2 regions of the Nocardioides pyridinolyticus genome follow, and region 2 is predicted to be linked to the other one. Evidence: riboswitches for the same ligand, from Rfam matches in the RefSeq annotation. Region 2 holds a riboswitch; the other holds the start of a gene.
The links. Region 2 has a riboswitch for thiamine pyrophosphate ahead of thiE (thiamine phosphate synthase). Riboswitches for the same ligand answer to the same signal wherever they lie in the genome.
Positions count from the first base shown of each region.

Region 1: another riboswitch for thiamine pyrophosphate. It lies ahead of ACYQ0U_RS08480 (thiamine ABC transporter substrate-binding protein); the one in region 2 lies ahead of thiE (thiamine phosphate synthase).

Region 1 is NZ_BAAIFY010000007.1:69,542-84,395, reverse strand. It holds gene ACYQ0U_RS08485 (ABC transporter permease) at 1-991, opposite strand, end outside; gene ACYQ0U_RS08480 (thiamine ABC transporter substrate-binding protein) at 1,002-2,093, opposite strand; TPP riboswitch at 2,083-2,190, opposite strand; gene ACYQ0U_RS08475 (alpha/beta hydrolase) at 2,262-3,170, shown strand; gene ACYQ0U_RS08470 (GNAT family N-acetyltransferase) at 3,167-3,595, shown strand; gene ACYQ0U_RS08465 (MBL fold metallo-hydrolase) at 3,585-4,649, opposite strand; gene ACYQ0U_RS08460 (hypothetical protein) at 4,823-5,218, opposite strand; gene ACYQ0U_RS08455 (hypothetical protein) at 5,215-5,571, opposite strand; gene ACYQ0U_RS08450 (putative protein N(5)-glutamine methyltransferase) at 5,588-6,340, shown strand; gene ACYQ0U_RS08445 (SDR family oxidoreductase) at 6,321-7,178, opposite strand; gene ACYQ0U_RS08440 (winged helix-turn-helix transcriptional regulator) at 7,303-7,635, shown strand; gene ACYQ0U_RS08435 (stage II sporulation protein M) at 7,721-8,716, opposite strand; gene ACYQ0U_RS08430 (RDD family protein) at 8,742-9,551, shown strand; gene ACYQ0U_RS08425 (ABC transporter substrate-binding protein) at 9,807-11,198, shown strand; gene ACYQ0U_RS08420 (carbohydrate ABC transporter permease) at 11,343-12,305, shown strand; gene ACYQ0U_RS08415 (carbohydrate ABC transporter permease) at 12,302-13,231, shown strand; gene ACYQ0U_RS08410 (GH1 family beta-glucosidase) at 13,237-14,592, opposite strand; gene ACYQ0U_RS08405 (LacI family DNA-binding transcriptional regulator) at 14,640-14,854, shown strand, end outside.
Region 2 is NZ_BAAIFY010000006.1:160,582-175,435, forward strand. It holds gene thiC (phosphomethylpyrimidine synthase ThiC) at 1-850, opposite strand, end outside; gene thiD (bifunctional hydroxymethylpyrimidine kinase/phosphomethylpyrimidine kinase) at 850-1,650, opposite strand; gene ACYQ0U_RS07835 (thiamine phosphate synthase) at 1,647-2,231, opposite strand; gene ACYQ0U_RS07840 (thiazole synthase) at 2,228-2,986, opposite strand; gene thiS (sulfur carrier protein ThiS) at 2,992-3,180, opposite strand; gene thiO (glycine oxidase ThiO) at 3,177-4,289, opposite strand; gene thiE (thiamine phosphate synthase) at 4,286-4,897, opposite strand; TPP riboswitch at 4,893-5,002, opposite strand; gene ACYQ0U_RS07860 (glycoside hydrolase family 13 protein) at 5,065-6,720, opposite strand; gene ACYQ0U_RS07865 (carbohydrate ABC transporter permease) at 6,801-7,631, opposite strand; gene ACYQ0U_RS07870 (carbohydrate ABC transporter permease) at 7,638-8,546, opposite strand; gene ACYQ0U_RS07875 (ABC transporter substrate-binding protein) at 8,602-9,948, opposite strand; gene ACYQ0U_RS07880 (LacI family DNA-binding transcriptional regulator) at 9,974-11,188, shown strand; gene ACYQ0U_RS07885 (CBS domain-containing protein) at 11,732-12,166, opposite strand; gene narI (respiratory nitrate reductase subunit gamma) at 12,168-12,896, opposite strand; gene narJ (nitrate reductase molybdenum cofactor assembly chaperone) at 12,893-13,597, opposite strand; gene narH (nitrate reductase subunit beta) at 13,594-14,854, opposite strand, start outside.

The sequences.
Region 1 (14,854 bases), on a different contig from region 2:
CCGGCACGAGCAGGGCCTGGCGCGAGCCCTCGGTGTCGAGCGCCCGGTAGTTCCCGACGCTCCAGCCGTCGCCCACCTGGAGCGAGCCGGTGACGAGCGCGGCGATCGGCAGGCCGACGAGCACGATGACCAGCACCACCGCCAGCACGCCGGGCCAGTCACCCCGCGAGACCCGGGACGGGGCGGCGGTGGTGCGCGCCAGGCTCGGGTCCGGTACGGCGCGGAGCCGGCTCGCGACGACGAGGAGCGCGGTGATCGCCAGCAGCTGCACGATCGAGAGCGCCGCGGCCGCCTGGAGGTCGAGCAGGTTGGTGGTGAGCAGGTAGATCTCGGTCTCCACCGAGGAGTACCGCAGCCCGCCGAGCGTCAGCACGACGCCGAAGGCGGTCGCGCAGAACAGGAACACCACGCTCGCCGCCGAGACGATCGCCGGCCGCAGCATCGGCAGGGTCACGGTCCGGAGCACGTGGGCCGGACTCGCGCCCAGCGCCGCCGCGGCCTCGGCGGGCCGCGGGTCGAGCGACTCCCACGCCGCACCGACCGCACGGATCACCACGGCGACGTTGAAGAACACCAGTCCCGCGACGATCGCCGCGGCCGACCCGTCGAGGCCGAGGAAGCCGAGCGGCCCGGCCTCACCGATGAGCTCGCGGAACGCGACGCCGACCACGACGGTCGGCAGCACGAACGGCACCAGCAGGAGGGCCCGCAGCACCCGCCGTCCCGGGAAGGCCCGGCGGTGCAGCAGGTGCGCGGCGGGGACGCCGAGCAGGAGCGAGAACGCGGTCCCCAGCAGGGACGACCAGAGGGTGAACCAGACGACGCGGTGCACGCGCGGCCGGGCGAGCACCTCGGCGACCGCCCCGGGGTCCAGCACGCCGTCGACGAAGAAGCCCTCGCCGACCATGCCCGCGACCGGCAGCACGAAGAACACGCCGAGGACGGCCAGCGGCACCGCCGCCAGGCCGGCCAGGGCGAGCACTCGCCTCATCCGGGGTCGCTCACCGCGAGGTGAGGTCGCTCCAGTCGCGCAGCCACGCGTCGCGGTTCTCGTCGATGTCGGCCGGGTCGACCTCCAGCGGGTCGGTCGGCTGCTCGGCGAACTCCGCCCACTCGGCGGGCAGCTCGACGGACGGGTCGACCGGGAACACGTACATGCTCTCCGGCAGCGCCGCCTGCACCTCCGGCGAGACCAGGAAGTCCACCAGCGCCTCGGCGCCGGCGGGGTTCTCGGCGCCGTCGAGCACGCCGGCGTACTCGACCTGGCGGAAGCAGGTGTCGAGCAGCGCGCTCGTCGTGGTCCGGCCGTCGGCGACGGTGAACGCCGGCGAGGAGTCGTAGGACAGCACGATCGGGCGGTCGCCCTTCCCGCCGCCCTGGGTGAAGTCGACCTGGTAGGCGTCCGACCACCCGTCGGTGAGCTTCGCGCCGTTGGCCATCAGGTCGGTCCACCAGTCCTGCCAGCCGTCCTCGCCGTACGCCGCGATCGTGGCGAGCAGGAACGCCATGCCCGGCGAGCTCGTGGCGGCGCCCGGGGTGACGAAGAGGTCGCGGTACGCCGGGTCGACGAGGTCGTCGAGCGACGTGGGCGGCTCGAGGTCGTGGTCGGCGAACCAGGTGTCGTCGACGTTCACGCAGACGCTCGCGTTGTCGACCGGGGTGAGGGCGCCGTCGTCGTCACCGGGGAGGAGGTACTCCTCGGCGCCCGCGGGCAGGTTCGCGTCGTACGGCGCGAACACCCCCTCCTCGAGCGCCCGCGAGGCGAAGGTGTTGTCGATGCCGAAGGCGACGTCGCCGAGCGGGTTGGACTTCGTGAGCACCAGCTTGTTGGTGAGCGTCCCCGCGTCGCCGGACGCCCGGGGCACGAGCTCGTAGCCGGACTCCTCCTCGAACTGCCTCACCAGCTTCTTCGGCAGGTGGAACGAGTCGTGGGTGACCAGCACGACCTCGCTGGAGGCGGCCGCCTCGTCGTCGCCACCGCCACCGCCACCGCCACCGGCACCGCCGCTGTCGTTGCCGACCGTCGAGCAGCCCGTCACGACCAGCGCGAGGGCGGGCACCAGCGCAGGCACCAGCACACGGACACGTCTCATTCCGACTCCCTTCGCCGGTGCTAACCGGAGCAGGTTCATAGGGTCTGCGGCTGTTCCGCACTCTCAGCACGCGGCGCGTGCTCCCCTGTCTCGTGAGGCCGAGACTAGACCCTTGCGCTGGACACCGGCCGACGAGGTCGCCCTGGTGGACACGACTACCTTGGGCGCATGCCGAGCAGACGCCACGAGTTCCTCGCCCGGGTCGTCCCCCGCCTCCGCAGGAGCCAGGAGCTCGACAGCGTCGAAGCCGAGCGCGAGCGGATCGTGCGCTGGCACGCGACGCTCGACCGGAAGGCGCCGGGCGGGCGTCGGTTCGCCCAGCGGTTCTCGGTGGTGACCGAGGTCCTGCGCGGCCCGGCCGGCGAGTTCCCGTCCTACGTCATCACCCCGCGCGGCACCGACCCGCACCGCACGCTGGTCTACCTGCACGGGGGCGGGTACGTCGCCGGGATCGACCCGGCCCACGTCCGCTTCGTCGCGTCGCTGGCCTCGCGGCTCGGCCTGCGGGTCGTGCTGCCCGACTACCCCCTCGCGCCCGAGCACACCTGGCGCGACTCCCACGAGGCGCTGGCCGACCTCGCGTCCCGGTGGGCCAAGGACTCCGACGAGCTGCTGCTCGGCGGCGACTCCGCGGGCGGCGGCTACGCCCTCGCCCTGGCCCTCACGCTGCGCGAGCGCGGCGGGCCGCAGGCGGGCCGGATGGTCCTGCTCGCACCATGGGTCGACCTGACCACGAGCACGCCCGAGTCCGAGGAGTTCGCCCGCCGCGATCCGTGGCTCCATCTCGGCAAGCTCCGCGCGTACGCCGCGTGGTGGGCCGGCTCCGCGGACGACCTCGGCCGCCCCGAGGCCTCCCCGGCGCTCGCCGACCTGACCGGGCTGCCCTCCACCCTGATGATCTGCGGCACGCGCGACGCCCTCACGCCCGGTTGCCGCCTGCTGGCCCGGCGCGCCGCCGAGGCCCACTGGGACCTGAGCTACGTCGAGGCGCCCGGGCTCATCCACGTCTACCCGCTGCTGCCGGGCGTCCCGGAGGCCCGCGAGGCCCGCGCCGCGATCCGCGAGTTCCTGCGATGAAGGTGCTGGCCGTCTCGTTCGAGATGCTCGACCCGTACGCCGTCTACGGCATCTGCAAGATCCGCCAGGACGTCTTCGTCGTCGAGCAGCAGTGTCCCTACCCCGACCTGGACGCCCGTGACGTCGAGCCCGAGACGCGGCATGTGCTGCTGATGGACGACGATGTGCTGCTGGGATACGCGCGGGTGCTCGACGACGGCGACGTCTGGCGCATCGGCCGCGTCCTGCTCGCGCCCGGCGCCCGGGGTCGCGGCTGGGCGGACCCCGTCATGGAGACTGCGCTGCAGGTGTCGAAGGGGCGCGACGTGGTGCTGGACGCCCAGTCACCCCTGGCGTCCTGGTACGCGACGTTCGGCTTCGAGGCCGCCGGCGAGGAGTTCCTCGAGGACGGCATCCCGCACGTCCCGATGCGGCTCACACGCTAGCGGCGTACGAGACCCCGTCGGCGCCGTCGGTCGCGGTCGCGCGGCCCTGCGCGACGAGGAGGTCGAGGTGCGCCTTGGTCTCCATCGACGCCATGCCCCGGGCGAACTCGTCGAGCTCGGGGTAGGCGTGGTCGTGGCGGGTCCACGGCAGCTCCTGGGCGACCTGGTGCGCGGTCCGCGGCCCGGAGGCGAGCGCCGCCAGGCTGAGGTCGAGCCGGTGCTCGTGGTGGACCAGCAGCTCGTCGACGCGGGTGTGCGAGGACGGCGCCACCGGCCCGTGCGCGGGCAGGACGGTGAGGTCCGGCAGCGCGCGCACGCGGGTCAGCGAGGCCATGAAGTCGCCGAGCGGGTTCGCGACCGGCGGCACCGTGAAGCCGATCGACGGCGTGATCGTCGGCAGCACGTGGTCGCCGGCGAACAGCAGCCCGGCCCGCTGGTCGGCGAAGACGTAGTGGCCCGGCGTGTGGCCGGGGGTGTGCACGGCGTCGAGCGTGCGGGCGCCGACCCTGACCTGCTGGTCGCCGGACAGCCAGCTGCCGGGGTACTGCCACGAGATCGGGTCCGGCCGCTCGCCGTCGTCGCCAGCGGCCCAGATGTCGGCGATCTCGTGGGCACCCGCGGTGCGCAGGACGCCGAGGAACGGGTTGCCGTCGAGTTCGAGCCCACCGTTGAGCAGGTCGAGGGCGGGCTTCTCGTCGAGGCCCAGCGCGACGTCGGCGCCGTACTCGTGCCCGAGCACCGTGGCGAGCGTGAAGTGGTCGCGGTGGACGTGCGTGACGAGGAACCGCCGGATGTCGCCGAAGCCGTAGCCGACGTCGCGCAGGCAGCGCTCCAGCAGGTCGCGCGCGACCTGGATCGACCAGCCGCCGTCGACGAGGACCAGGCCGTCGTCGGCCTCGATCGCGTAGACGTTGACCGCCCTGAGGCCGTCCATCGGCAGCGGCAGCGGGATCCGGTGGATCCCCTCGGCCACCTGCCACGCCCCCTCCTTGCTCCAGTGCTCGCCGGAGTCCGGGGAGACGGCGTGGGCGGTGGAGGTGGTTGACGAGGTCACCCAGTCACCTTAGGGGCCCAGGTCGAGGAACCCGAGGTCCACGGTGGGCTGCTGGATGCCGCCGTCGATCTCGAGCAGCTCGCCGGTGACGTACTGGCTCGCCCGTGATCACGACGCGGTAGCCGGCCGCCGCTTTACAGCTGGGCGAGCGCCGAGGTCGGTGCCTCGAGATCTCAGACCACGCTCTTCTGTCGGCGCAGCCAGACCAGGCCGGCGACGGGGAGCACCAGCGGGACGAACCCGTAGCCGATGCCGTAGCCCGACCACACCGACGCGTCCGGGAACCAGTCCCGCTCGACCAGCGACAGCGTCCCCACGGTGACCACCCCGGCGAGCTCGACCCACAGCATCACGGCGGCGAACCCGGTGCGGCCGACCGCCGCCCGCCGGATCGCCCACCACCCGAGGACGTAGGTGAGCGCGGCCGCGAACGAGAGCCAGTAGGCCAGGGGCGCCTCGTCGTACTCGGTGATCAGCTGGACCAGCGAGCGCGCACCCGCGGCGAGCGCGAACAGCGCGTAGACCGCGAGCAGGACCTGGTGCGGGCCGGACCGGGCCGGGTGGGTCATGCCGTCATCTCGAGGCGTACGGCGAGCACGCCGACCGCGACGGCGGCGACCGCGACCAGGGCCGAGGACCAGACCGCGCGGTCGCCCTCGACGGACTTCATCGCGATCGGGAGCACGCACACCGAGGCCAGCAGGTAGCCGACGTAGGTCGAGGTCGAGCCGGGACCGTCGCCGGAGAACGCCGACAGCCCGGCGAGCGCGCGGACCACGAGCAGCGCCTCGAGCATCCACACCATCTGGTCGAGCCAGCCCGGGCGTTCGCCCCTGCGGAGGGCGAGCACCAGGGCGAGCACGGCGACGAGGGCGGCATACCCGACCACGATCCAGGTGATCTGGGTGGAGACGCTCGGCATGGGAGCATCATCGGCCATGGACGCCCCGCCCCCGGCAGCAGCCCTGGCGGCCACCCTCCGCGCCGCGGGCTGCGTCTTCGCCGAGGACGAGGCCGCGCTGCTGCTGCGCGAGGCGCCGGACGCGGACGCGCTGGCCGCGATGGTCGCCCGCCGGGTCGCCGGCGAGCCGCTGGAGCTGGTGGTGGGGTTCGCGGAGCTGATGGGCGAGCGGGTCGTCGTGGCGCCGGGGGTGTTCGTGCCGCGCCAGCGGTCGGCCGCCCTCGTGGCGGCGGCCGAACGGGGGCTGCGCCCCGGCGACGTCGTCGTCGACCTGTGCTGCGGCAGCGGCGCGATCGGCGCAGTGCTGCGAGCGCACCTGGACGTCGAGGTGTACGCCGCCGACATCGACCCGGCCGCGGTGGCCTGCGCCCGGCACAACCTCCCGCCGGAGCGGGTGTTCGAGGGCGACCTGTACGACGCGCTCCCCCGCGAGCTGCGCGGCCGGGTGGCGGCCGTGGTCGCGAACGCGCCCTACGTCCCAACGGGCGCGATTGCGCTGATGCCGCCGGAGGCCCGGGACCACGAGCACCGGGTCGCCCTGGACGGCGGGCCCGACGGCCTCGACGTGCAGCGCCGGGTGATCGCCGGGGCGCCGGAGTGGCTGGCGCCCGGCGGCCGCGTGCTCGTCGAGTCGAGCGAGCGGCAGGCGCCCACCAGCGCGGCGCTCATGGAGGCCGCCGGGCTCCGCGCCGAGATCGCCGGTCAGGCGGTCATCGGGACCAGGCGCTGACGGTCTCCCGCAGCGGGGTCGTCGGCCGGCCGAGCAGCTCGGCCAGGTCGCCGGTGGTGACGGCGACCAGGCCGTCGGCGATGTTCTGGTCGAGGGCGACCACGAAGCCCGCCGTACCCTCGTCGAGACCGGCGTCGAGCAGCGCCTGTCGGTGCTGCTCGGGCGTGAGCCGCGCGTAGGTCACGTCGCGGCCCAGCACCGCGGCGAAGGTCGCGGCGAGCTCGTCGAAGTCCCAGGCCACGTCGCCGGACAGCTCGTAGACGGCGCCCTCGTGGCCGTCGGTCGTCAGGACGACCGCGGCGGCCTCGGCGAAGTCCGAGCGCGGGGCGCTCGCGACCCGGCCGTCGGCGGTGTTGCCCGCGACCACGCCGGTCTCGCGGGCGCGCTCGAACGCCGGCACGTAGTTCTCGGTGTACCAGCCGTTGCGCAGGAAGGTGAACGGCAGACCGCTCGCGCGGATCACCTGCTCGGTGGCGGCGTGCTCGGGCGCGAGCACCAGGTCGGTGTCGTCGGCGGCGGGCGCGCTCGTGTAGACGATGCGGGCGGCGCCGGCGCGCTGCGCCAGCTCGACGACCGCGGTGTGCTGGGGCACCCGGCGGCCCACGTCGCTGCCCGACACGAGCAGCACGACGTCGCCCGCGCCGAGCCAGGGCACCGTCTCGGGGACGGCGTCGAAGTCGAGCCGCTCGACCCGCACGCCGCGGTCGGCGAGGTCGGCGAGCTTCTCGACCGAGCGGCCGGTGGCGACCACGTCGCCGGGCGCGATCCCCTTCTCGAGCAGGGCCTCCACGACGAGGTGGCCGAGGTGGCCGGTGGCTCCGGTGACGACGTAGGACATGGGTTCCTCCAGGTTCGGGTGCGGGGTGCACCCGTCCCAACCCGGTCGACGGCGGGTACCTTCCCTCCGGGCAGTACCTACTTTGAAGTGGGGTACCCACCCGCAGGTGAGTATGATCGGCGCCATGGCCCTCGTCCGCGACCTCCAGCTCGACACCGCCTGCCCCGACACCCGCACGCTCGTCGAGCACGTGACGAGCAAGTGGGGCGTGCTGGTGCTGCTGGCCCTCGACGGGCGGACGCTGCGTTGGAGCGAGCTGAAGCGGGAGATCGCCGGCGTCAGCGAGAAGATGCTGATCCAGACGCTCCAGACCCTCGAGGCCGACCACCTCGTCGTCCGGGACGCGCGGCCGGTCGTCCCGCCGCACGTCGAGTACTCCCTCACCGAGGCCGGCCACCAGGCCGTCGGCCTCCTCGCCCCGCTCGTCCGGTGGGCCCAGGGGCACGTCCGGACCTGACGGCGCTCGCCGTCACCTGCCCAAGCAGCAGGACGTCATGCGAGGTGGTCGCTCGGGCAGCCAGCCCGTATGACCTCCCGCCGCCTCACGCCTGCGTAGCGACCCGGTCCTCCACCAGCGCCCCGTCGACGTCGCCGCTCTGGCCGCGGAGGTAGGCGTTGCGGCCGAGGACGAAGACGTAGGCGAAGAAGACCGCCTCGGCGAGGAGGCCGATGCCGACGCGGGCCCAGGTGGGTAGCGGCGAGGGCGTCACGAACCCCTCGATCACGCCGCTGACGAGCAGCACGGCGACCAGGCCGAGCGCGACGGTGCCGACCGTGCGGCCCTCGCGGGCGAGCGACTGGGCGCGGGTGAGCCCTCCGGGCTCGACCCAGGACCAGAACAGCCGCAGGCCGACGCCGCCGGCGACGAAGACGGCGGTGAGCTCGAGCAGGCCGTGCGGGAGGATCAGCCCCCAGAAGTGGGCGCCGTGGTCGTGGCGGATCATGATCGAGCCGATGACGGCGACGTTCGCGAGGTTGGTGAAGAGCAGGTACACGACCGGCACGCCGAGGATGCCGAGCGCCAGGCAGAGCGCCGTCACCCACGCGTTGTTGACCCAGACCTGGGCGGCGAAGTGGCTGGCGGCGTACTCGCTGTAGTAGTTCTCGAAGTCGTGCCGCACCAACTGGTCGACCTCCTCGGGCGACAGCAGGCTCTGCTCGACGAGCGGGTGCTCCAGCAGCCAGATCATCATCACCGCGGTGACGACGACGCAGGCGGCCATGGTCCCCAGCCACCACCACCGCAGCCGGTAGAGCGCCGCCGGGAACCGCTCCACGAAGAACAGCCGCACGCCGCGCCACGTGCCCGTGCGCGTGCCCGCGGCCTTCGTGCGCGCCCGCGCGAGGATCGAGGAGAGGTGCGCGACCAGCGACGGGTCCGGCGCCGAGGTGCGGACGACGGACAGGTGGGTCGCCACCTGCTGGTACCGCTCGACGAGCTCGTCGGCCTCCGCACCGCTGAGCCGCCGGGTCCTGGTCAGGACCTCGAGCCGCTGCCACTCGGCCGCGTGCGCCGCGACGTACGCGTCGAGGTCCATGCCCCGAGCCTAGACTGACCGCACCATGGCGGCCCCCGAGTTCGCGACGCTGACCACCGACGACCTCGTCACCGGCGAGGCGGTCGCGCTCGACCTGCCCCCGGCCGGGCTCGGGTCGCGGATCGCGTCCGGGCTGCTCGACGTCGTGATCACGTTCGTGCTCTTGATCGCGCTGGTCATGGGGCTGGTGATCGCCTCCCTACGCTCCAGCGAGGCGCTGACCGAGGTGGCGATGCTCGCCTCGGTCATCGTGTCGTTCCTGGTCTTCCCGACCGCGATGGAGACGCTGACCCGCGGCCGCACGATCGGCAAGCTGGCCTTCGGGCTGCGCACCGTCCGCGACGACGCCGGCCCGATCTCCTTCCAGCACGCCTTCGTCCGCGCGCTGATCGGCGTGGTGGAGATCTACGTGTTCCTCGGCGGTCCCGCGTTCTTCTCGGCTCTGCTGAGCTCGCGCGGCAAGCGCCTGGGCGACTACGCCGCCGGCACCTATGTCGTGCGCGAGCGGGTGAAGCTCCAGCTCGCCCACCCGGCGCAGATGCCGCCGCACCTCGCCGCGTGGGCGCAGTCGGCCGACATGGCGTCGCTCCCGACCGGCCTCGCGCTCGCGGTCCGCCAGTTCCTCGGCCGACTGCCGGCGATCGACCCGGCCTCGCGCGCGACGATCGGCACCGAGCTGGCCACCGCCGTGGGCGAGTACGTCGCCCCGCCCCCTCCGCCCGGCACCGCTCCCGAGGCGTTCCTGGCGGCGGTGGTCGCCGCCCGACGCGAGCGCGACAGCGCCCGGCTCGCCCGCGAGGCCGACCTGCGGCGACGCCTGGTCCGGCGTCGCTGACCTCCCCGGGGACGGCTCCCGAGATCGCGCGTCCGGTCCAGACCTGCTGACGACCTGTCCGCTAGCGAAACGGCGCGGACCAGGGCCATGGAGCTGTGGGAGCGTTCCCACGAAATGTGACCTGCGTTACGGAAACGTTATTGCGGCGCCTTGACGGGCGGTTACGTAAACGTTTGCATCGTCCTCGACGGACAGCAGGCTCCGGAGCGTGGACCCAGGGACGGACCTGCTGACACTGCAGAAGGGAATGCACGCATGCGATCACGGAACACCCGCCGAGGGATGGCCGTCGCGGCCGCCCTCGTCAGCACGGGGCTCGTCCTCGCCGGTTGTGGCGGTGGCGACGAAGGCGGCGGTGGCAGCGAGGCCAGCGGTACCTGGCCGGGCGAGGACATGGCCGAGTGCGACGGCCTCGAGCAGCTCGCCGACTTCGGTGACCTCGACGGCAAGGACGTCACGATCTACACCTCGATCGTCGCCCCCGAGGACCAGCCCTACATCGACTCGTTCAAGCTGTTCGAGACCTGCACCGGCGCCACGGTCACCTACGAGGGCTCCAAGGAGTTCGAGACCCAGCTCGTCGTCCGCGTCCAGTCCGGCAACCCGCCGGACGTCGCGTTCGTCCCGCAGCCGGGCCTCCTCAAGACCCTGGTCGAGGACACCGGCGCCGTCGTCGAGGCGCCCGAGAGCGTCTCCGCCAACGTCGACGAGTTCTACGGCGAGGACTGGAAGGCCTACGGCACGGTCGACGGCACCTTCTACGCGCCGCCGCTGACCGCCAACGTGAAGTCCTTCGTGTGGTACTCCCCGAAGATGTTCGCCGACAACGGCTGGGAGATCCCGACCACCTGGGACGAGATGCTCGCCCTCTCCGACACCATCGCGGACAGCGGCATCAAGCCGTGGTGCGCGGGCATCGGCTCCGGCGAGGCAACCGGCTGGCCGGCCACCGACTGGCTCGAGGACGTGCTGCTCCGGACCGGCGGTCCCGACGTGTACGACCAGTGGGTCAACCACGAGATCCCCTTCAACGACCCGGCCGTGGTCGAGGGCCTCGACACCGTCGGCAACATCTTGAAGAACGACGACTACGTCAACGGCGGCTTCGGCGACTTCCGCTCGATCGCGAGCACCGAGTTCACCGACGGCGGCCTGCCGATCCTCGACGGCGACTGCGCGATGCACCGCCAGGCGAGCTTCTACGCCGCCAACTGGCCCGATGGCACCGACGTGTCGGAGGACGGCGACGCGTTCGCCTTCTACCTCCCGCCGATCGGCGAGGAGTTCGGCAGCCCGGTCCTCGGTGGTGGCGAGTTCGTCACCGCGTTCTCGGAAGACGTCGAGGTGCAGGCCTTCATGACCTACATCTCCGGCGGCGTGTGGGTGAACGAGAAGGGCAAGGCCACCACGCGCGGCGGCTTCGTCTCGGCCAACAAGAAGCTCGACATCGCCAACGTCGCCAGCCCGATCGACAAGGTCTCGGTCGAGATCCTGCAGAACCCCGACGCGGTCTTCCGCTTCGACGGCTCGGACCTGATGCCGGGCGCGGTCGGCGCGGGCTCCTTCTGGAAGGAGATGACCGCGTGGATCGGTGAGGACCAGAGCACGGAGGACACCCTCGACAACATCGAGGCGTCCTGGCCGTGACCGGTCGCCGGCGCCAGCCGGCCTGCGGAAACATCGGGGGCCCGTCCGTCGTACGGCGGGCGGGCCCCCTCCGCCTTCGTCCCTCTCCTCGTCCACGCGGATGCCGAGCCTCCGGTCCGGCGCCCTGAGCCACAGGAGTCCCACATGTCCACAGGCGAGAAGTTCGCCCAGATGCTGATCGCGGTCGGCGTGTTCTTCGCCGTCGTCGCCGTGATCCTCCTCGCGACCCAACGCCTGCGATCGCGCCGCGGCGAGATCGCACAGTCGGCCGCGTTCATCCTCCCGGCCGTCGCCCTGATCTGCGTCGGCCTGGTCTACCCGGCCCTCGTCACGATCTACAACTCCTTCCGGAGCCGGAACCTCCAGGAGTTCGTCGGGTTCGAGAACTACCAGACGATCTTCACCGACGACGCCCAGATCCAGGTGCTCATCAACACCGTGCTCTGGGTCGCCCTGGTCCCGCTGTTCTCCACGGGGATCGGGCTCGTCTATGCCGTCCTCATCGACCGCGCCCGGTTCGAGAAGTTCGCCAAGGCGCTCATCTTCCTGCCGATGGCGATCTCCCTGGTCGGCGCGTCGCTCATCTGGAAGTTCGTCTACGACTACCGCCAGACCGAGAGCGACCAGATCGGTATCGCGAACCAGATCCTCAAGGTGCTGGGCTTCGACACCTACCGTTTCCTGCAGGACGCGCCCTGGAACACCCTGTTCCTCATCGTCATCATGATCTGGGTCCAGGCCGGCTTCGCGATGACGATCCTGTCGGCCTCGATCAAGGCCATCCCCGAGGACATCGTCGAGGCCGCACGGCTCGACGGCGTGAGCGGTCTGAAGATGTTCCGCTTCATCACGGTCCCGAGCATCCGGCCCTCGCTGATCGTGGTGCTCACGACGATCAGCATCACGACCCTCAAGGCCTTCGACATCGTGCGCACGACCGTCGGCGGCAACTTCGACACCAGCGTGCTGGCCTACGAGTTCTACCGGCAGAGCTTCACGGCCGGCAACCGCGGGCTGGGCTCCGCCCTGGGCGTGCTGATCTTCTTGCTGGTGGTCCCGATCGTCATCTACAACGTCCGTCAGATGCGCAAGCTGGAGGCACGATGAGCACCGTCATCCCGGACGAGAAGGGCGTCGAGGCCGTCGTCGCCCAGGAGACCGCGGCCAGCAGCGCCCACAAGGCGCTCACCTCGCCCTGGGCGTCCGTCACGGCGGTCGTCATCGCCGTCCTCTGGACGGTCCCGACGATCGGCCTGTTCATCACCTCGCTGCGGCCCGAGAGCGACGTCACGTCGAGCGGGTGGTGGACGGTCTTCACCGACCCGTCCTTCACCCTCGACAACTACGACTACGTCCTCAACGACCCGGGCACCGACTTCGCGACGTACTTCATCAACTCGATCGTCATCACGCTCCCGGCGGTGCTGATCCCGGTGGCCATCGCGACGATGGCGGCCTACGCGTTCGCGTGGATGCAGTTCCCGGGCCGCAGCATCCTGTTCGTCGCGATCTTCGCGCTGCAGATCGTCCCGATCCAGGTCACGATGATCCCGCTGCTCACGCTCTACGTGGACCTCGGCCTCGCCGGGGCCGATGCCCCGGGCGGCGGCTTCTACACGATCTGGCTCTCGCACTCGATGTTCGCGCTGCCGCTGGCGATCTACCTGCTGCACAACTTCATGAGCCAGATCCCGGGCGAGCTGATCGAGTCGGCCCGCGTCGACGGCGCCGGGCACGTGCAGATCTTCAGCCGGCTCATGCTGCCGCTCATGGCGCCCGCCATCGCGGCGTTCGGCATCTTCCAGTTCCTCTGGGTCTGGAACGACCTGCTCGTCGCGCTGGTGTTCAGCGGCGGCAGCCTCCAGACCTCGCCGCTCACGGTGCGCCTGGCCGAGCTGTCGGGCACGCGTGGACAGGACTGGTTCCTGCTGTCGGCGGGCGCGTTCGTCGCGCTCGTGGTGCCGCTGATCGTCTTCCTCGCGCTGCAGCGCTACTTCGTGCGCGGCCTGCTCGCGGGAAGCGTCAAGGGCTGACGGACTCAGCCCGTCGGACCGGACCCGGACGCGATGTGCTCCGCCAGCCAGTGGTAGGACGCCTTCGGCGTCCGGGTCTGGTCCTCGGGGTCGATGTGTACGATCCCGAAGGTCTTCGTGTAGCCCTCCGCCCATTCGAAGTTGTCGAGGAGCGTCCAGACGATGTACGCCCTGACGTCCGCGCCTGCGGCGCGGGCCCGCTCGGTGGCGGCGACGTGGTCGCGCAGGTAGCCGATCCGATCCTGGTCGTCGAGGCTGGTGTCGGGGCAGGCCGCGCCGTTCTCGGTGACCACCAGGGGCAGCCCGGTGCGCTCGTGGGTCTGGAGGAGGATCGCCTCGAGCCCGGTGGCGTCGACCTCCCAGCCGATGTCGGTGCGCGGCTCACGCACCACGAACGAGACCGGCGTGACGCCCGGGTAGGCGTCGACCTCCGGGTGCCGCTCCACGCCCGGATCGGCCAGGGTCGGGCGGAACGGCGTGTAGTAGTTGACGCCGATCCAGTCGGCCGAGCCGCGGACCAGCGCCAGGTCGCCGTCGCGCACCAGCGACGGGTCGGCCAGCTCGGGCGCGACGCGGAGCAGGCCCTCGTCGTACGCCCCGTCGACGAGCGGTCCGAGCCACACCCGGTTGCGGACGGCGTCGAGCTCGTCGGCGGCCTGCGCGGCCGCCTCGTCCTCGGGCCAGAACGGCGCGAGGTTGTGGACGATGCCGAGGTCGGTCACGCCGGCCTCGTGGAGCCGGGCCGCGGCGAGGCCGTGGCCGAGGTTGAGGTGGTGGGCCGCGCGGTGCCCGGCCCCGCCCTCCGTGCGGCCGGGGGCGTGCACGCCGGCGGCGTAGCCGAGGTACGCCGCGCACCACGGCTCGTTGTGCGTCGCCCAGACCTTCACCCGGTCGCCGAGCCGGTCGTGGACGACCATCGCGTAGTCGGCGAAGGCCTCCGCGGTGTCGCGGTTGAGCCACCCGTCGCGGTCCTCGAGGGCCTGCGGGAGGTCCCAGTGGTAGAGCGTCGCGGTCGGCTGCACACCGCGCGCGAGCGCCGCGTCGACGAGCCGGTCGTAGTAGTCCAGGCCGCGCTTCTCGACGCGGCCGGTGCCCGCGGGCACGATCCGCGGCCAGGCGACGGAGAAGCGGTACCAGCCGACTCCGGAGCCGGCGACCAGGTCGAGGTCCTCGGCGTAGCGGTGGTAGGAGTCGCAGGCGACCGAGCCGTCCTTGCCGTCCCGGGTCGCGCCCGGGGTGTTCGCGAAGGTGTCCCAGATGGAGGGTCCGCGGCCGTCCTCGGTCGTCGCGCCCTCGATCTGGTACGCCGCCGTCGCGACGCCGTAGGAGAGGCGGGAGCCGTCCGGCAGGTGCTGGGTCATGCGCGCCACCCTAATCCGTACGCCGACGGAATGGGAGCGCTCCCAACATGACCGGGATCAAGGACGTGGCGCGCGAGGTCGAGATGTCGACGGCGACGGTCTCCCGCGCCCTGCGCGGTCTGCCCGGCGTCTCGGAGGAGACCCGGGGCCGGGTCATGGAGACCGCCCGCCGGCTCGGCTACGTGCCCTCCCCCAGCGCGGCCGGCCTGGCCAGCGGCCAGACCCGCACCGTCGCGGTGATCGTGCCGTGGGTGACCCGCTG
Region 2 (14,854 bases):
AGACGATGCCGGTGATGCGGTCGGCGGTGAGCGGCACGTACCGCAGCAGCACGCCGGCGTGGATGGTCATGTAGTCCACGCCCTGCTCGCACTGCTCGATCACCGTGTCACGGAAGACCTCCCAGCTGAGCTTGCTCGCGTCGCCGTCGACCTTCTCCAGGGCCTGGTAGATCGGCACCGTCCCGATCGGGACGGGTGAGTTGCGGATGATCCACTCCCGAGTGGTGTGGATGTCCTCGCCGGTGGACAGGTCCATCACCGTGTCGGCGCCCCAGGTCACCGCCCAGGTGAGCTTGTCGACCTCCTCGGCGATCGAGCTGGTGACGGCGGAGTTGCCGATGTTGGCGTTGATCTTCACCAGGAACCGGCGCCCGATGATCATCGGCTCGGCCTCGGGATGGTTGACGTTGACCGGGATGATCGCCCGCCCGGCCGCCACCTCGGAGCGGACCAGCTCGACGTCACAACCCTCCCGGACCGCGACGTACTCCATCTCCGGGGTGATCACGCCCTGGCGGGCGTAGTGCATCTGCGTGACGGTGCCGGTGCCGCGCCGCGGACGGGGCTTCGCGCCCCGCCACTGCCCGCGCGCCTCCCCCCGTCGGATCGCCGACTTCCCGTTGTCGACGAGCTGGGTCTCGCGACCGGCGTACTCCTCGATGTCGCCGCGCTCGGCGACCCAGTCGGCGCGCAGGGGCGGGAGCCCCACCTCGGGGTCGCTGCCCGGTCCGGCGGTGGTGTACCGGTCGAACGTGTCGCCGTTGGTCAGCGCGACCCGGGTGAAGGGGACGCGGATGTCGGGTCGCGGTCCGGTGCGGTGGACGGTGCTGTGGCTGGGATGGATCTGCATCATTCCTCCTGGGTGGTGCGGTGGGCAAAGGTGTGGGCGACCGGGCCGCGGCCGCGGCCCAGACGCCAGCCGGAGCTCGCGCGCAGGGCGGCGGCCACGAACAGGTGGGCGGCGGTGGCGGCGGCGACCAGGTCCGCGCCGCGGGCGAGGTGGACGGCGAGGGCGGCCGCGAACGTGCACCCGGTGCCGTGGTCGTTGGTGGTGGGTACGGCGGGGTGCTCGACGCTCTGCATCCGGCCGCGGCTGTCGACCACCACGTCGCGGCAGGTCGCGGCGTCGAGACCGCCCCCGGTGAGCACGACCGCCGGCCCGAGGGCGTGCAGGGCCCGGGCCACGTCCTCGCGCGGGTCGGCCTGACCGGCGCCGGTCAGCCGGAGCGCCTCGTCGAGGTTGGGCGTGACGACGGTGGCCCGCGGGAGGACGTGGCCGCGGTAGGCCGCCACGACCGCTGCGTCGCCGAGCTCGGCACCGCTCGTGGCGACCAGGACGGGGTCCACGACCAGCGGGAGCCGGGCCGGGAGGTCGGCCACGACGCCGGCGACCTCCGCCGAGCCCAGCATCCCGGTCTTGACCACGGCGACCGGCAGGTCCTCGAGGACGGCGTCGACCTGGGCACGGACGTCGTCGGCCGTCAGCTGCACGACCTGGCGCACCCCGAGGGTGTCCTGGGCGGTCACCGCGGTGACGGCACAGGCCCCGTGGGCACCGAGCGCCGCGAACGTCGTCAGGTCGGCGGCGACACCGGCGGCGCCACCGGAGTCGGTGCCGGCGACGGTCAGCGCGACCAGCGGGCCGCTCACCGGACGGCCTGCGCGATCTGCCGGAAGGTGTCACCGGGGTCGTCGGCGCGCATGACCGCCCCCATGACGGCCACCCCGTGCGCACCGGCGGTCCGCAGCGCCGCGGCGTTCCGGGCGCCGACCCCTCCGAGGGCCAGCACCGGGACGCTCCCCGCGAGCCGCACGGCTCGCCGCACGCCGGGCAGCCCCAACGCGGGCCCGTAGCCCGGCTTGGAGGCCGAGGCCGCGACGGGCGAGATCGTCACGTACGACGCCCCGTCGCGCACGGCGGCCCGGATCTCGGCGGCGTCGTGACAGGAGCGTCCGTGCGGGAGGGCCGCCTCTTCCCCGGGAGGAGGCTGCGCCGAGGCCAGGTGCACGCCCGCCACCCCGTCCAACCGGGTCCGAGCGCTGATCACGGCGACCCCGGTCGAGCCGAGTGCGTGGGCGAGCCGTTGCCGATGGTCCTCGGACAGGTCGAGCTCGCGCAGCACCACGACCTCTAGCCCCGCCTCCGCGCACGCGGCCACGGTGCTCACGAGGTCGCGGCCGGCCGGGAGCTGGCTGCGGTCGGTGAGCAGCAGCACGCGCGGCACCTTCATGTACCCACCCGCCCGGCCATGGGGCTCGACGCACGCGCGGTGGTGAGCCGTGGGATGCGGCCGGCCCGGCGGGCCAGCTCGCCGGCCTCGACCGCGGCCCGCAGCGCCGCCGCCATCCGCGCCGGACGGTCCGCCCTCGTGATCGCGGTCGCCGCCAGCACGGCGTCGCACCCCAGCTCCATCGCCAGCGCGGCGTCGCTCGCCGTGCCGATCCCGGCGTCCAGGACCACGGGAACCGTGACAGCGGCACGCACGGCCTCGATCGCCCGGGGATCGTCGATGCCACGCCCGGTGCCGATGGGCGAGCCGAGGGGCATGACGGCCGCGCAGCCGACGTCGGCCAGGCGCCGCGCCAGGACCGGGTCGGCGGTGGTGTAGGGCAACACCGTGAACCCCTGCCGCACCAGCGTCTCGGCCGCGTCGAGCAGCTCGACGGCGTCGGGCATCAGGCTCGTCTCGTCACCGATCACCTCGAGCTTGACCCAGTCGGTATCGAGAGCCTCCCGCGCCAGCTGAGCGGTGAGCACGGCCTCGCGAGCGCTGAGGCAGCCAGCGGTGTTGGGCAGGATGCGGACGCCCAGCCGCCGCAACGTGTCGAGCAGCCCGCCGCCCCCGGTGTCGGAGGTGCGCCGGACGGACACGGTCACCAGGCCGGGCCGGGCCGCGTCGATGATCTCGCCCACCAGGCTGGTGCTGGTCAGGCCCCCGGTGCCGATCCACAGCCGCCCGGGGAGGTCGACACCCGCCACCTGCATCGCGCTCACCCGCCCTGGTGCGCGGTGACCAGCTCGACCGCGTCGTTCTCCGAGAGCCGGGTCGACTCCCACGATGCCGCGGGCACGACGGCCCCGTTGAGCGCGGCGGCGACCCCGCGGGCCGACGGGAGGAGATCGTGCAGGGTCGTGCCGTCCTCCACGATGCGCGGCTGGCCGTTGAGACTGATCCTCATGACACGGGGTCCTTCCGGTGATCGGCGGGTTTCGGGCTCTGGCGGCCGAACCGGCTCGGCTCGAACCGCCGCGCGACGGCAGGGACGTCGCCGTCCTCGACGTGGGCGCGGATCACTTGGGCGGTCAGCGGCGCGAGCAGCACGCCGCCGCGGTAGTGGCCGACGGCCAGCACCTGCCGCACCGCGCCGGGACTGGGCGCGACCCCGAGCAGTGGTCCGTTGTCAGGGGTGCCGGGGCGGCACCGTGCGGTGATCTCGAGGACCTCGGCGCACTCCAGCCCCGGGACGACGGTGCGCGCGGCGTGCAGCAGCCGGACCACCGCCCCGAGCGTCGCCACCGGCTCCGCGGCATGCTCCTCCTCGGTCGCTCCCACGACGATCTCGCCGCCCGCCCGTGGGACGACGTACACCGACTCTCCGTGCACGCGCGCCCGCACGACCCGGGACGGCGGGTCGGAGACCCGCAGCCGGATCGTCTCTCCCCGGACCGGTCGGACCTGCGGCACCAGGCTCCGGGCCTCCGCCCCGGTCGCGACGACCACCGCGTCGCAGCCGAACCCGGTCCCGCCCGCGCAGGAGACTCCCCCGTCGACCACCGTGGCGCGGGCACGCACCACCCGGTCGCCCAGCAGGCGCAGCAGCGCCTCGGCGACCCGGCGTGGGTTGACCTGATGGTCCTCGGGCAGCAGGGCGGCGCCGGCGACCCGCGCGAGGGTGGGCTCCTCCGCGCGTGCACCTCGCCGGTCGAGCTCGCGGAAGAACAGCCCTTCGCCCGCGAGGACCTCGAGGCTCCGTCGCACCTGCTGCAGGTCGTCGTGGTCCTGCCCGACCAGCAACGTTCCCTGGGTGCGCAGGTCGACGTCCACGCCGGAGGTCGCCTGCAGCCGAGCGGCGTACGCCGGCCACAGCCGCGCGGAGGCGACGCCGAGCCTGAGCAGGTCGGTCTCACCGTGCCAGGCCTCACCGGCCGGGGCGAGCATCCCGGCCGCCGCCCTGGTGGCGCCACCGCCCGGGTCGGGGTCGAACACCCGCACGTCGTGCCCCGCGCGGACCAGCTCCTCGGCACAGGCCAGACCGACGATGCCGGCGCCGACCACCGCCACCCTCATGCGAGCGCGACCGCGTCGACCAGCCCTCTCGCGGCATCAGGGGGATGTGGTGACCGGCAGATGGCCGAGGCCACCGCGATCCCGTGGGCCCCGGCCGCCATCACCTCGGGCGCACGCTCGGCGTCGATGCCCGAGACGGCGATCGCCGGCAGGACCCGAGCCGCCTCGCGCAGCGCGCCCAGCCCGATCGGGTCGGGGAGACCGCTCTTCGTGGTCGTGGGATAGACGGGCCCCACGCCGATGTAGTCGGCGCCCTGCGCCTTCGCCTCACGGGCCTGGTCGGCGTTGCGGCAGGTGCCGCCGACGAGGAACCCCGGTGGTGCCAGGCGTCTCGCGTCGGCGACGAGGAGGTCGTCACGGCCGAGGTGGACACCGTGCGCGCCGGCGGCGAGCGCGAGGTCGAGTCGGTCGTTGACGATCAACCGCGCCGGGGTGCCCGCCAGGCGATCCACGAGGCTGCGGGTGAACGCGACGACCTGGCGGTCGGGCACCCCCTTGGCCCGGACCTGGACCGCGTCGACGCCCTGGCGGACCACGGCCTCCAACACGGCGATCGTCTCGTCGCCGTAGGACTCGAAGTGGGTGATGCAGTGAATGCGCGGCAGCACGTTTCGTCTCACTTCCTTCGCCGGCATGACCCGGATCAGGTTCGACGGTCGGAGCGGCTCCAGCCCCATCTCAGCCCGATGCCTCGGGCTCCCGTGTGGAATGCGACGACGCTAGCAGCCGCGACCCCTTCTCGCAGGGAGGACGTCCGCGGACCGGACGGCCAGCGTCAGCTCGTGGCAGAGATCGACCACACGGCCGTGCTCGGTGCCAGTTGGTGAACGCTGTCCGATCCGGAGCTGGACAGGAGGACTCGCTGGTCGTCGGGCAGCGGGACCGTGTCGTCGCCGAAGTTGACCGTGCACACGAAGGCTCCGCCCCGGCGGAAGGAGAGGACGCCGGGTGGACTGGCAAGCCACTCGAAGGAGAATCCGTCGAGGTCCGACAGCGTCCGCCTCAGGGTCAGGGCCCTCCGGTACAGCTCCAGGGTGGATCCGTCGCGACCGAGCTGCGCCTCGACGGACAGCTCGCCCCATGTCGGGGGTTGCGGGAGCCAGCCCCCGGCCTCTCCGAATCCGAACGACGGCCCGGTCCGTGTCCACGGCAGCGGCACCCGGCACCCGTCCCTGCCCTTCACGGTCTGGTTGCTGCGATGCCACACCGGGTCCGCGAGGGCGCTGACCGGAAGGTCCGCGACCTCGGGCAGGCCCAGCTCCTCCCCCTGGTAGAGGTACGGCGAGCCGGGAAGGGCGAGCATCACGAGCGCGGCGGCGCGGGCCCGGGCGACTCCGACGCCCGCGTCGATCCGAGGGATCTCGCCGTGCGTCACCAGCCACTGCTCGGGCGCCACGTGCGGAGGCAGAGCCAGCCGTGACGCGTGGCGAGGTACGTCGTGGCTGGAGAGCACCCACGTCGTGCCCCCTCCCCCGTGGGCGGCGTCGCGGGCGTAGGCGGCCAGCGAGGTGTCGATGACGTCACGGAAGCTCGAGGCCAGCCACGCGGCCTTCAGCAGGCCGAACTCGAACACCTGGCCCAACTCACTGCGCCGCGCGTAGAGACGCGAGCGCTCAGTCGGCGGGTACCAGGTCTCGGCCACGGCCATCAGCGGAGGGTCGTAGGAGTCGAAGACCTCACGCCAGGTCCGATAGATCGCGTGCACCTCGTCGCGGTCGTACAGCGGGTCGGTGCCGTCCACCGGAAGCCGACTGTCCAGGTGCGGTTGGCTGCGCAACGGCTCCGACAGGTCCTTGGCCAGCGCGTGAGCGACATCCACCCGGAACCCCGCGACCCCGCGGTCAGCCCAGAACCTGAGGATGCTGAGGAACTCCTGGCGCACCTCGTCGTCGTCCCAGTTGAGGTCCGGTTGGTGGTGGTCGAACAGATGGCAGTACCACTGGCCGTCCTCGACTTGCGTCCAGGCGCTCCCGCCGAAGTGCGAGCGCCAGTCGCTCGGCGGCGCCGTGCCGACGCCATCCCGGAAGATGTACCGGCCGCGGGCGCGGCTTCCCGGGGGCGAGTCGAGCGCCTCGAGGAACCACGGGTGTCGTGATGACGTGTGGTTGGGGACGATGTCGATGATGACCTTGAGCCCCAGGCGTCCGGCACGGTCGACCAGCTCGTCAAAGTCGGCCAGGGTGCCAAGCCTCGGATCGACGGAGCGGTAGTCCGACACGTCGTACCCGCCGTCAGCCCACGGAGACGGGTAGAACGGCGTCATCCAGATCGCGTCCACGCCCAGGTCGGCGATGTAGGGAAGCCGATCCGTGACACCGCCGAGGTCGCCGACGCCATCGCCGTCGGAGTCCGCGAAGCTGCGGGGATAGATCTGGTAGACGACGGCGGTGTCCCACCAGGTGTGTGCCGGTCCGCCTCCTCGTGGGTGCATGCAACTTCCTTCCGGACAGGGTGGGGGGGACGAGACGACGAGCGACAGCGACAGCGACAGCGACAGCGACAGGGTGGGAGCTACCCCTTGACCGCGCCCTGCAGCAAGGCTTTGGAGAACTGTCGCTGGAGCAGCAGGAACACCAGGATCGTCGGCGCCATGAGCAGCAGCGCGCCGGCGTTGAGCAGGACCACGTCCGTGCTGTAGCGCGACTGGAATGCTTGGAGGGCGCCGGCCATGGTGCGCTTGTTGGGGTCGTTGATGAGCACGAGCGCGAGCAGGAAGGTGTTCCAGGTCGACAAGAACATGAGCAGCGCCAGCGAAGCGATCGCCGGCCGGGCGAGGGGGACGTGGATGTGCAGCAACGCCTTCCAGGCCCCGGCTCCGTCGATGCTCGCCGCCTCCGTCAGCTCGACCGGGGCGTTGATGAAGTGGGCGCGCATCCAGAAGACCGCGAAGGGCATGTTGAGGCCGATCAACGGCAGGATGAGGCCCCACCGGCTGCCCAGCAGCCCGAGCTCGTTCACCTGTTGGTAGAGCGGCACGATGACGATCTCGTACGGGAGGGTGAGCGTCAGGAGCAGGACCAGGTAGAAGACGCGGCCGAGAGGGACGGCGAGCATCGTCAGGGCGTACGCCGCCATCGTGGCGATGAGCACCGCGAACGGGACGACTCCGAGCACGATGAGCACGCTCGACTTCAGCAACGTCGTCACGTTGGCGACGTTCCAGGCGTCGACGAAGTTGTGCCACTGCGGGTCGCTCGGCCAGGACAGTCCGTCCGGGATCGTGCCTTGCTTCGCCAGAGCTGCCGTCAACATGCTGATGATCGGGATGACGGAGTAGAGCCCCGCCACGGTGATCAGCACCATCCCCGGAACCTTCTTGCGCATGGCGTGGACGTCGGCCACGGCTGATCACCTCTCCTGGAACAGCCGCTGCAGCGGCACGATGATCACGATGATGAGCAGCGCGAGCACGACGGCCATGGCACAGGCGGCACCGAGCCGACCATCGTTGAACGCCAGGTTGTACACCTGGACACCCGGGACGTTCGTACGCCCTCCGGGCCCGCCCTGCGTCGAGAGGTAGACGACGTCGAAGCTCGCCAGCGCGGAGATGATCGTGACGGTGACGCAGACCCCGATCTCCGCCCGCAGGCTCGGGATGGTGATATGCCGGAACTGGGCGACTGCCGTGGCTCCGTCGAGTCGGGCGGCCTCGTAGAGGCTGGCGTCGATCCTGCCGACACCGGACATGAGCAGCAGCGTGCAGAATCCGGTCGACAACCACGTGCCGATGAAGCCGACCGCGATCAGGGCGAAGTCGAAGTCTCCGAGCCAGGCTCGCGTGTATCCCCCCAGACCGAGCAACCGGAGGATCTGGTTGACGGCCCCGTTCTCGGAGTACATCCAGACCCAGGCGACGCCGGCCGCTGCGCCCGGGACGATCTGAGGGAGGAACAGCACCGTGCGTGCGAGAGCCCCGGTGAAACGCCCCTCGATCGACCGCATGGTCGCAGCCGCGATGAGTCCGAAGGAAACGGGGAGCGCGGTGAAGAAGACGATCAGGATCAGTGCGTGCAGGAGGGGTAGTACCTGGTCTGAGTCCGTGAGCGCTTCCCGGTAGTTGTCGAGTCCCACCCACGTCGACGCACCGATCCCGTTCCAGTCGTAGAAGGAGTACTGGATCGAGGCCAGGACTGCGCGCAGGTTGAAGAACACATAGAAGGCGAGCGCCGGGAGGGCGTAGAGCCATCCGACCCACGCGCCTCGTGGTCGAGCGATTCTCCGGGTCCCGCGGCGACGACGGCGTGTCGTCGCCACGGAGACTTCGGGTGCAAGCGTCGCTGTGGACGTCCCGGCGTCAGGCATCGGATGCTCACAGGCCGCTCTCGTATGCCGCCTGCAGGCTCTCGACCATCTCCTCGGGCGAGGTCTTGTCGCCGACGAGCGACTGGAGGTCGGTCGTGAGCTGGGTGTTGACCTCCGGGACCGCGTTCTGGATCCAGGAGAAGAACCCGTCGTCGGAGGCCACGACGGCGTAGCCGGCCTGGATCTGGTCCTCGGCCGCGTCGTCGAGCGTGATGGTCGCCGACTTCGACTCGTCCGTGACCGAGGGATAGCCATGGGCCACCGCCACCGTCGCGGCGTCCGAGGTGGACAGGAAGTCGAGATACAGAGCCGCGGCGTCCTTGGCGTCGGAGTGGGCGGCGATGCCGAAGGCGAGCGAGTTGCCCGTCATGCTGATGGCGGGTCCGCCACCGTCCTGGGGCGGCATGGGGAAGATGCCGTACTTCCCGTCGAAGTCCTCTGGCAGCGCCTGGGTCATCCAGGTCCCCTGGAACATGAAGAGCCCGTCGCCCGAGGCGAACTGACCGTAGGACGCGTCCTGGTTGATTGCGTTGACGTTGCTGTTGAAGTAGCCCGCATCTGCCCACTTCTTCAGCAGCGTGGTCGCCTCCACGGCTTCCGGGGTGTCGAGGGTCGCACCCTCGGCGCGCCAGACGACGTCGAGGACGGACTGCGGTCCCATGTACGAGCCGAGAAGCAGGTTGTACAGGTGTCCGATGAGGCCGTCCGCGTTGGACGCCACGATCGGGGTGATCCCCGCGTCCTTGGCCTTTGCCATCACGGCCTCGAGGTCGGCGATCGTGGCGGGCACCTCCGTCATGCCGACCTCGTCGGCCAGCTCACGGTTGTAGTAGACGCCCACGAGCGGTCCTGCGGCCCCGCCTGCGACGTACAGGGACCCTGATCCGATGCGGCCGTCGACCACGCGACCGGCGTCAAGGATGCTGGCCGGCACCTTGGAGTCCCAGCCGTACGCCTCGCTGTACTTGTCCAGGTTGGTGACGAGTCCGTCCTCGACCGAGCCGATCAGGTCGGCCGGGGCCGCCAGGTCCGGAGGGTCGTTCGACGCGAGCAGTCGGGGGAGCACGGTGTTGTAGTTGTTGTCCGCCTCGACCTGGAGCGTCACGTCGATCTTCGGGTACTTCGCGTGGAAGGCGTCGGCCAGCGCCTGGTTGAAGTCCTTGGTGCCCGCGCCGGTGAAGACCGTGATGCTGGCCTCCGTGTCCGCGACGTCGGTGTTGACCGACGTCGGCTCGGTGTCGGCCGTCGATCCTGCGCCGCCCGGACCTCCGCACGCGGCCAGGGCGACCAGGGCGAGTACCGCCGCGGCCAGGACGGGCATGCGCGGGGACCGGCGGCGCCGGGTGGGACTCACTGGCCGTGTCGTCGAGTCGAGCATCGTGTTCTCCCAGGAGATGAGGCCGCCAGCGACGGAGCGTCGCCGGAACTGGAACCGCTTCCAGAGTGACCCTACTCACAAATTAGGGAGTGTCAACCCCTTCGGCGTCCGGGAACGCCCCCCACAATCCATCACGGCTCCCCAGATCATGGAACCGGTACCACACTGGGGCTACGATGGGCCAGTGGCTGAGGACGAAGATCGCGAGCTGACGCTGCGCGACATCGCCAGGATGGCGGGGGTCGGGTTGGGCACGGCCTCGCGTGCGTTGGGCGGGCAGGGCAACGTCGCTCCCGCGACGCGGGAGCGGGTGCTCGCGGTGGCGCGGGAGCACGCGTACGTGGTCTCACCCGAGGCCTCCCGGCTGGCCGGCAGGAAGACCCGCCGGGTCGCCGTCCTGGTCCCCCACCTGAGCCGATGGTTCTTCGGTGCGATGCTCGACGGCGTCGAGAGCGTCCTGCGCGACGAAGGGATGGACCTCCTCCTCTACCACGTGGGCGACATGGAGGACCGGCACGAGTTCTTCGAGAAGTTACCCGCTCGGCGCAAGGTCGACGTCGTCATCGCCATCGCCTTCCCGGTCGAGGAGCTGGAGCGACGACGCCTCGAGAGGCTCCTCAACGTGAACGTCGTCGCCGCAGGCGGTCAGCAGGCGGCGTATCCCCACGTGTGCATCGATGACCTGAAGGCCGGGCGCCAAGCGGTCGACCACCTCATCGGGCTCGGACATCGAGACATCGCGATGATCGCGGCGGTCGATCCTGAACAACCCGTCGAGCCGTCCGGGCGCACCTCCGCCTACTACGACGCGCTGCGGGACGCTGGCCTGCCCGTCGACCCGCGCTTGGTCGTCACCACGGACTGGGGCGGTGAGAACGGCGCCCACGCCATGAGCCGCCTGCTGTCCCAACCTCGCGTTCCGACAGCCGTGTATGCGCACTCCGACGAGGTGGCCTTCGGTGCCATGCGGAGCATCCGTCGGGCCGGACTGCGGATCCCAGAAGACATCTCGATCGTCGGTATCGACGACCATCCCCACGCCGAGCTCCTCGATCTCACCACGGTCCGCCAGCCTGTCTACGAACAGGGCCAGATGGCCGCACGCCTGGCGATGACGGTCCTCGACCCTCAGGTGCGCGCTGAACCGGAGAGTGTCGTGGTCCCGACGCAGCTGATCATCCGTACCACCACCGGGCCGCCGACGCCGGCACGCTGAGGCGACGTCCGAGGGGTCAGTCCGGCCGGTTGGCGCCGGTCTTCACCAGCAGCGCCACGCATTCGACGTGGTGGGTCATCGGGAACAGTTCGAAGGGCCTGAGCGTGAGTGCGATTGTTTGTGACTAGCCGCACACATCGGACCAATATTGCCGCTGACCTGCGACGATGCCGCTTTCGCCGTCGGCAGGCAGCGGCATGCTGTTGCAGGTGATTGCGAAACAAAGCGAGCCCATTCCGAGCCCTCGTGTCGGCAGGCGCCGACGGACGCCGACGGACGCCGACGGACGCCGACGACAGCAGTCCCAATCGCCCACCGCGGGCGCCAGCTTCGACAATCACGCAGTCATCCAGCCTGGGCCTAGTAGGCAGCAACTCGGATCAGGCCGCCCGCCGATATGTTCGAACCTTTGATCACTCGCCAGGGCCAGACGGAACACGGCCATGCCCTCAGCATCCACGGTGCGCCTCCAGCGCGTTCACACAGAGGACTGCGCGACATCCGCCTGCGTCAGCGCTGCCCGTCGTTCCTGCCCTTGAGGCGTCAGGTCCCACGAGGTGCGCACCCGGCACTCGTTGCCCGGGCGAGGACGTCGGCGTCGCCGCAGAACCCGTCGAGACGACGTTTCAGGCACAGCAGCCCGAGGAGCCGTCCGTCCTGGTCGATCACGGCTCGGCGGCGCTCCCCGCGGGAGAGGAGGAGCTGGAGCGCCGCTTCCGCTGGTACTCCAGGGGGGACCGTCCGGTCGCGAAGCACGGAGTGCTCCATGGCCGCTGGCGGGGTTTCGTCCTCGGCATCAGGGAGGTCGTCACGGACGAGGGTGCCGAGCAAGCGAGCGTCGTCGTCGACGAGCAGCAACATGTGGACATGGTCGTCGTCGAAGGCAGCCCGGGCCTCAGCAACGCTCGTCGCCCGGCTCAGGGTCTTCGGCAGGCGTACGACGACGTCGTGGACGACCTTGCCCCACAGGTCCTGCACCTCAGGACCCTACCCGGTCCCAGCCACGCCTTGCGGGGCGAGCGCCCATCTGGTCGTCGCGGGAGCGGTAGACGATGTAGGGGCGGGTGAGATAGCCGATGGGGGCAGAGAAGACGTGGACGAGTCGGGTGAAGGGCCACAGGGCGAAGAGAGCGAAGGCGACGAGGGCGTGCAGCTGGAACCCGATCGGGGCGGCCCCCATCAGGTCGGCGTCGGGGCTGAAGGCGAGGAAGGAGCGGTACCAGACCGACACCCCCTCGCGGTAGTTGTACTCACCGCCGAGGGAGAAGATCGACCCGGCGATGGTGTTCCACATTCCCAGGACGATGGCGGCGCCGAGGAAGGCGTACATGACCTTGTCCATGGGCGTGGTGGCGCTGAAGACCGGCCCGACCGTGCGGCGTCGGTAGATCAGGATCGCCATTCCAACCAGTGCCATGACGCCCGCGACGAGACCACCGGCGACGGCGACGAGGTGGTAGAGGTGGTCGTCAATGCCGATGGCCTCGGTCCATGACCGAGGCACGAGCAGTCCGATCACGTGTCCGCCGACGACGCCGAGCATGCCGAAGTGGAACAACGGCGAGCCCAAGCGCAGCAGCTTGTCCTCGTACAGCTGGGAGGAGCGGGTGGTCCAGCCGAACTTGTCGTAGCGGTAGCGCCAGGCGTGTCCGATGACGAACGTGGCGAGACAGAGGTAGGGCACGATGACCCAGAGGAAAGTGTTCACCGTGGGGCTCCTAGGGGGATCGTCGCGGTGGAGATGAGGGTCGGGCCGGTGGACAGGGCCGGGTCTGCGCCGTAGCCGGACAGTCCGACCTCCTCAGCGGGTGGGCCCTGCTCGACGAGTCGGCGTACGGCCTCGGCCTCGTCGCCGGCCAGCTCGCGCAGGGTGCCCGAGACGGCCGCCAGGGCGCCCGCCCAGGGCGAGCCCACCGAGCCGTCGTCGTTGCGCCAGCCGGCGAGTGCGATGCGCAGCATCTCGACGCCCGCTCGGTGGTCCTCGAGCAGCTGCCGGGCGATGGTGGCGTCCACCGTGGCGCCGAACTGCAGGACGCCACACAGGTGGTCGGGCAGCTCGCCGTGCTCCTCGGACCACTCGACGCCCCCACGGCGGTAGGCGTCCTTGAACGCCACCAGGGCGGCCCCGCGCCTGCGCGTGTCGCCGTAGGCGAAGTAGGTGAGGTAGAGCGCGCACTTGCGTGTGTGGTCGAAGGTGGCGACGTAGTCCTGCTGCAGTTCTGCGAGGGTCCGCCCCCGCATGTGATCGATGAGCGGGACGAGGTGGGGGTCGTCGGGGACCAGTGCCTCGAGCTCGTCGAGGGAGGAGACCAGCTCTTCGGTCGGGTAATCGAGCAGGACCGAACAGACGGCCCAGGTCCTCGCCGCGCCCTCGCGACGGGCATCGGTGCTCTTGCGCCGGAACATCATCGGTCGCCTCCGCCGTCACGCCGGGGGAACAAGCCCTCAGGTGTTGCCTTGCCGTCCCAGTTGAGGAGGTTCACCCGCGACGACTTGTCGTCCGGAGAGGCGACGGTGTCGGCGGTCTGCCGGTCCTGGAGCATCCGGAAGTTCTCGACCGCCACCGGCGTCGGGTATCCCGCACCCTCGCCCAGCAGCGCCTGGTCGTAGTACGAGCCGGCGGCGTCGAAGTCGACCGAGCAGTCGGTGGCCAGCTCCTCGAGCGCGTGGGCCTGCTCCGCGTGGGCCGGCGGGATGACGTAGCGGTCGGCGTACTTCGCGATCGCCAGCAGTCGGAACATCTCGTACATCTCCTCCTCCGTCATGCCGACGGCGGCGGGGATGGACGGGTCGGTCTCACGTCCGAGGTTGATGTCGCGCATGTAGGACCGCATCGCGGCGAGCTTCTTGAGCACCCCGGCCACGGGCTCGACGTCGCCCGCGGTGAAGAGGTTGGCGAGGTACTCGACGGGGATCCGCAGGGTGTCGATCGCGGCGAACAGGTTGCCCCGGTCCTCCGCGTCTTCACCGGTCTCCTTGACCACGTCGACCACGGGCGACAACGGCGGGATGTACCAGACCATCGGCATCGTGCGGTACTCCGGGTGCAGGGGCAGGGCGACCTTGTAGTCGGTGATCAGCCGCAGCACGGGCGACTTCTTCGCCGCCTCGACCCAGTCCGCCTCGATGCCCGCGGCGAGGGCCGCTCGCTCGACCTCGGGGTCGCGGGGGTCGAGGAAGACCTTGCGCTGTGCCTCGTAGAGGGCGTGCTCGTCCTCGACCGCGGCAGCCTCGAGGACCGCGTCGGCGTCGTAGAGCATCAGCCCGATGTAGCGCAGCCGACCCACACAGGTCTCCGAGCACACGGTCGGGATGCCGACCTCGATGCGTGGGTAGCAGAACGTGCACTTCTCGGCCTTGCCGGTCTTGTGGTTGAAGTAGACCTTCTTGTAGGGGCAGCCCGAGACGCACATCCGCCAGCCGCGGCAGCGGTCCTGGTCGACCAGGACGATGCCGTCCTCCTCGCGCTTGTAGATCGCACCGCTGGGACACGACGCGGCGCATGAGGGGTTGAGGCAGTGCTCGCAGATCCGCGGCAGGTAGAACATGAAGGTCTCCTCGAACTCGAGCTTGACCTTGTCCTCGATGCCCTTGAGCATCACGTCGCGCGCCGCGTGCTCCTGCGAGCCGCCGAGGTCGTCGTCCCAGTTGGCCGACCACTCGACG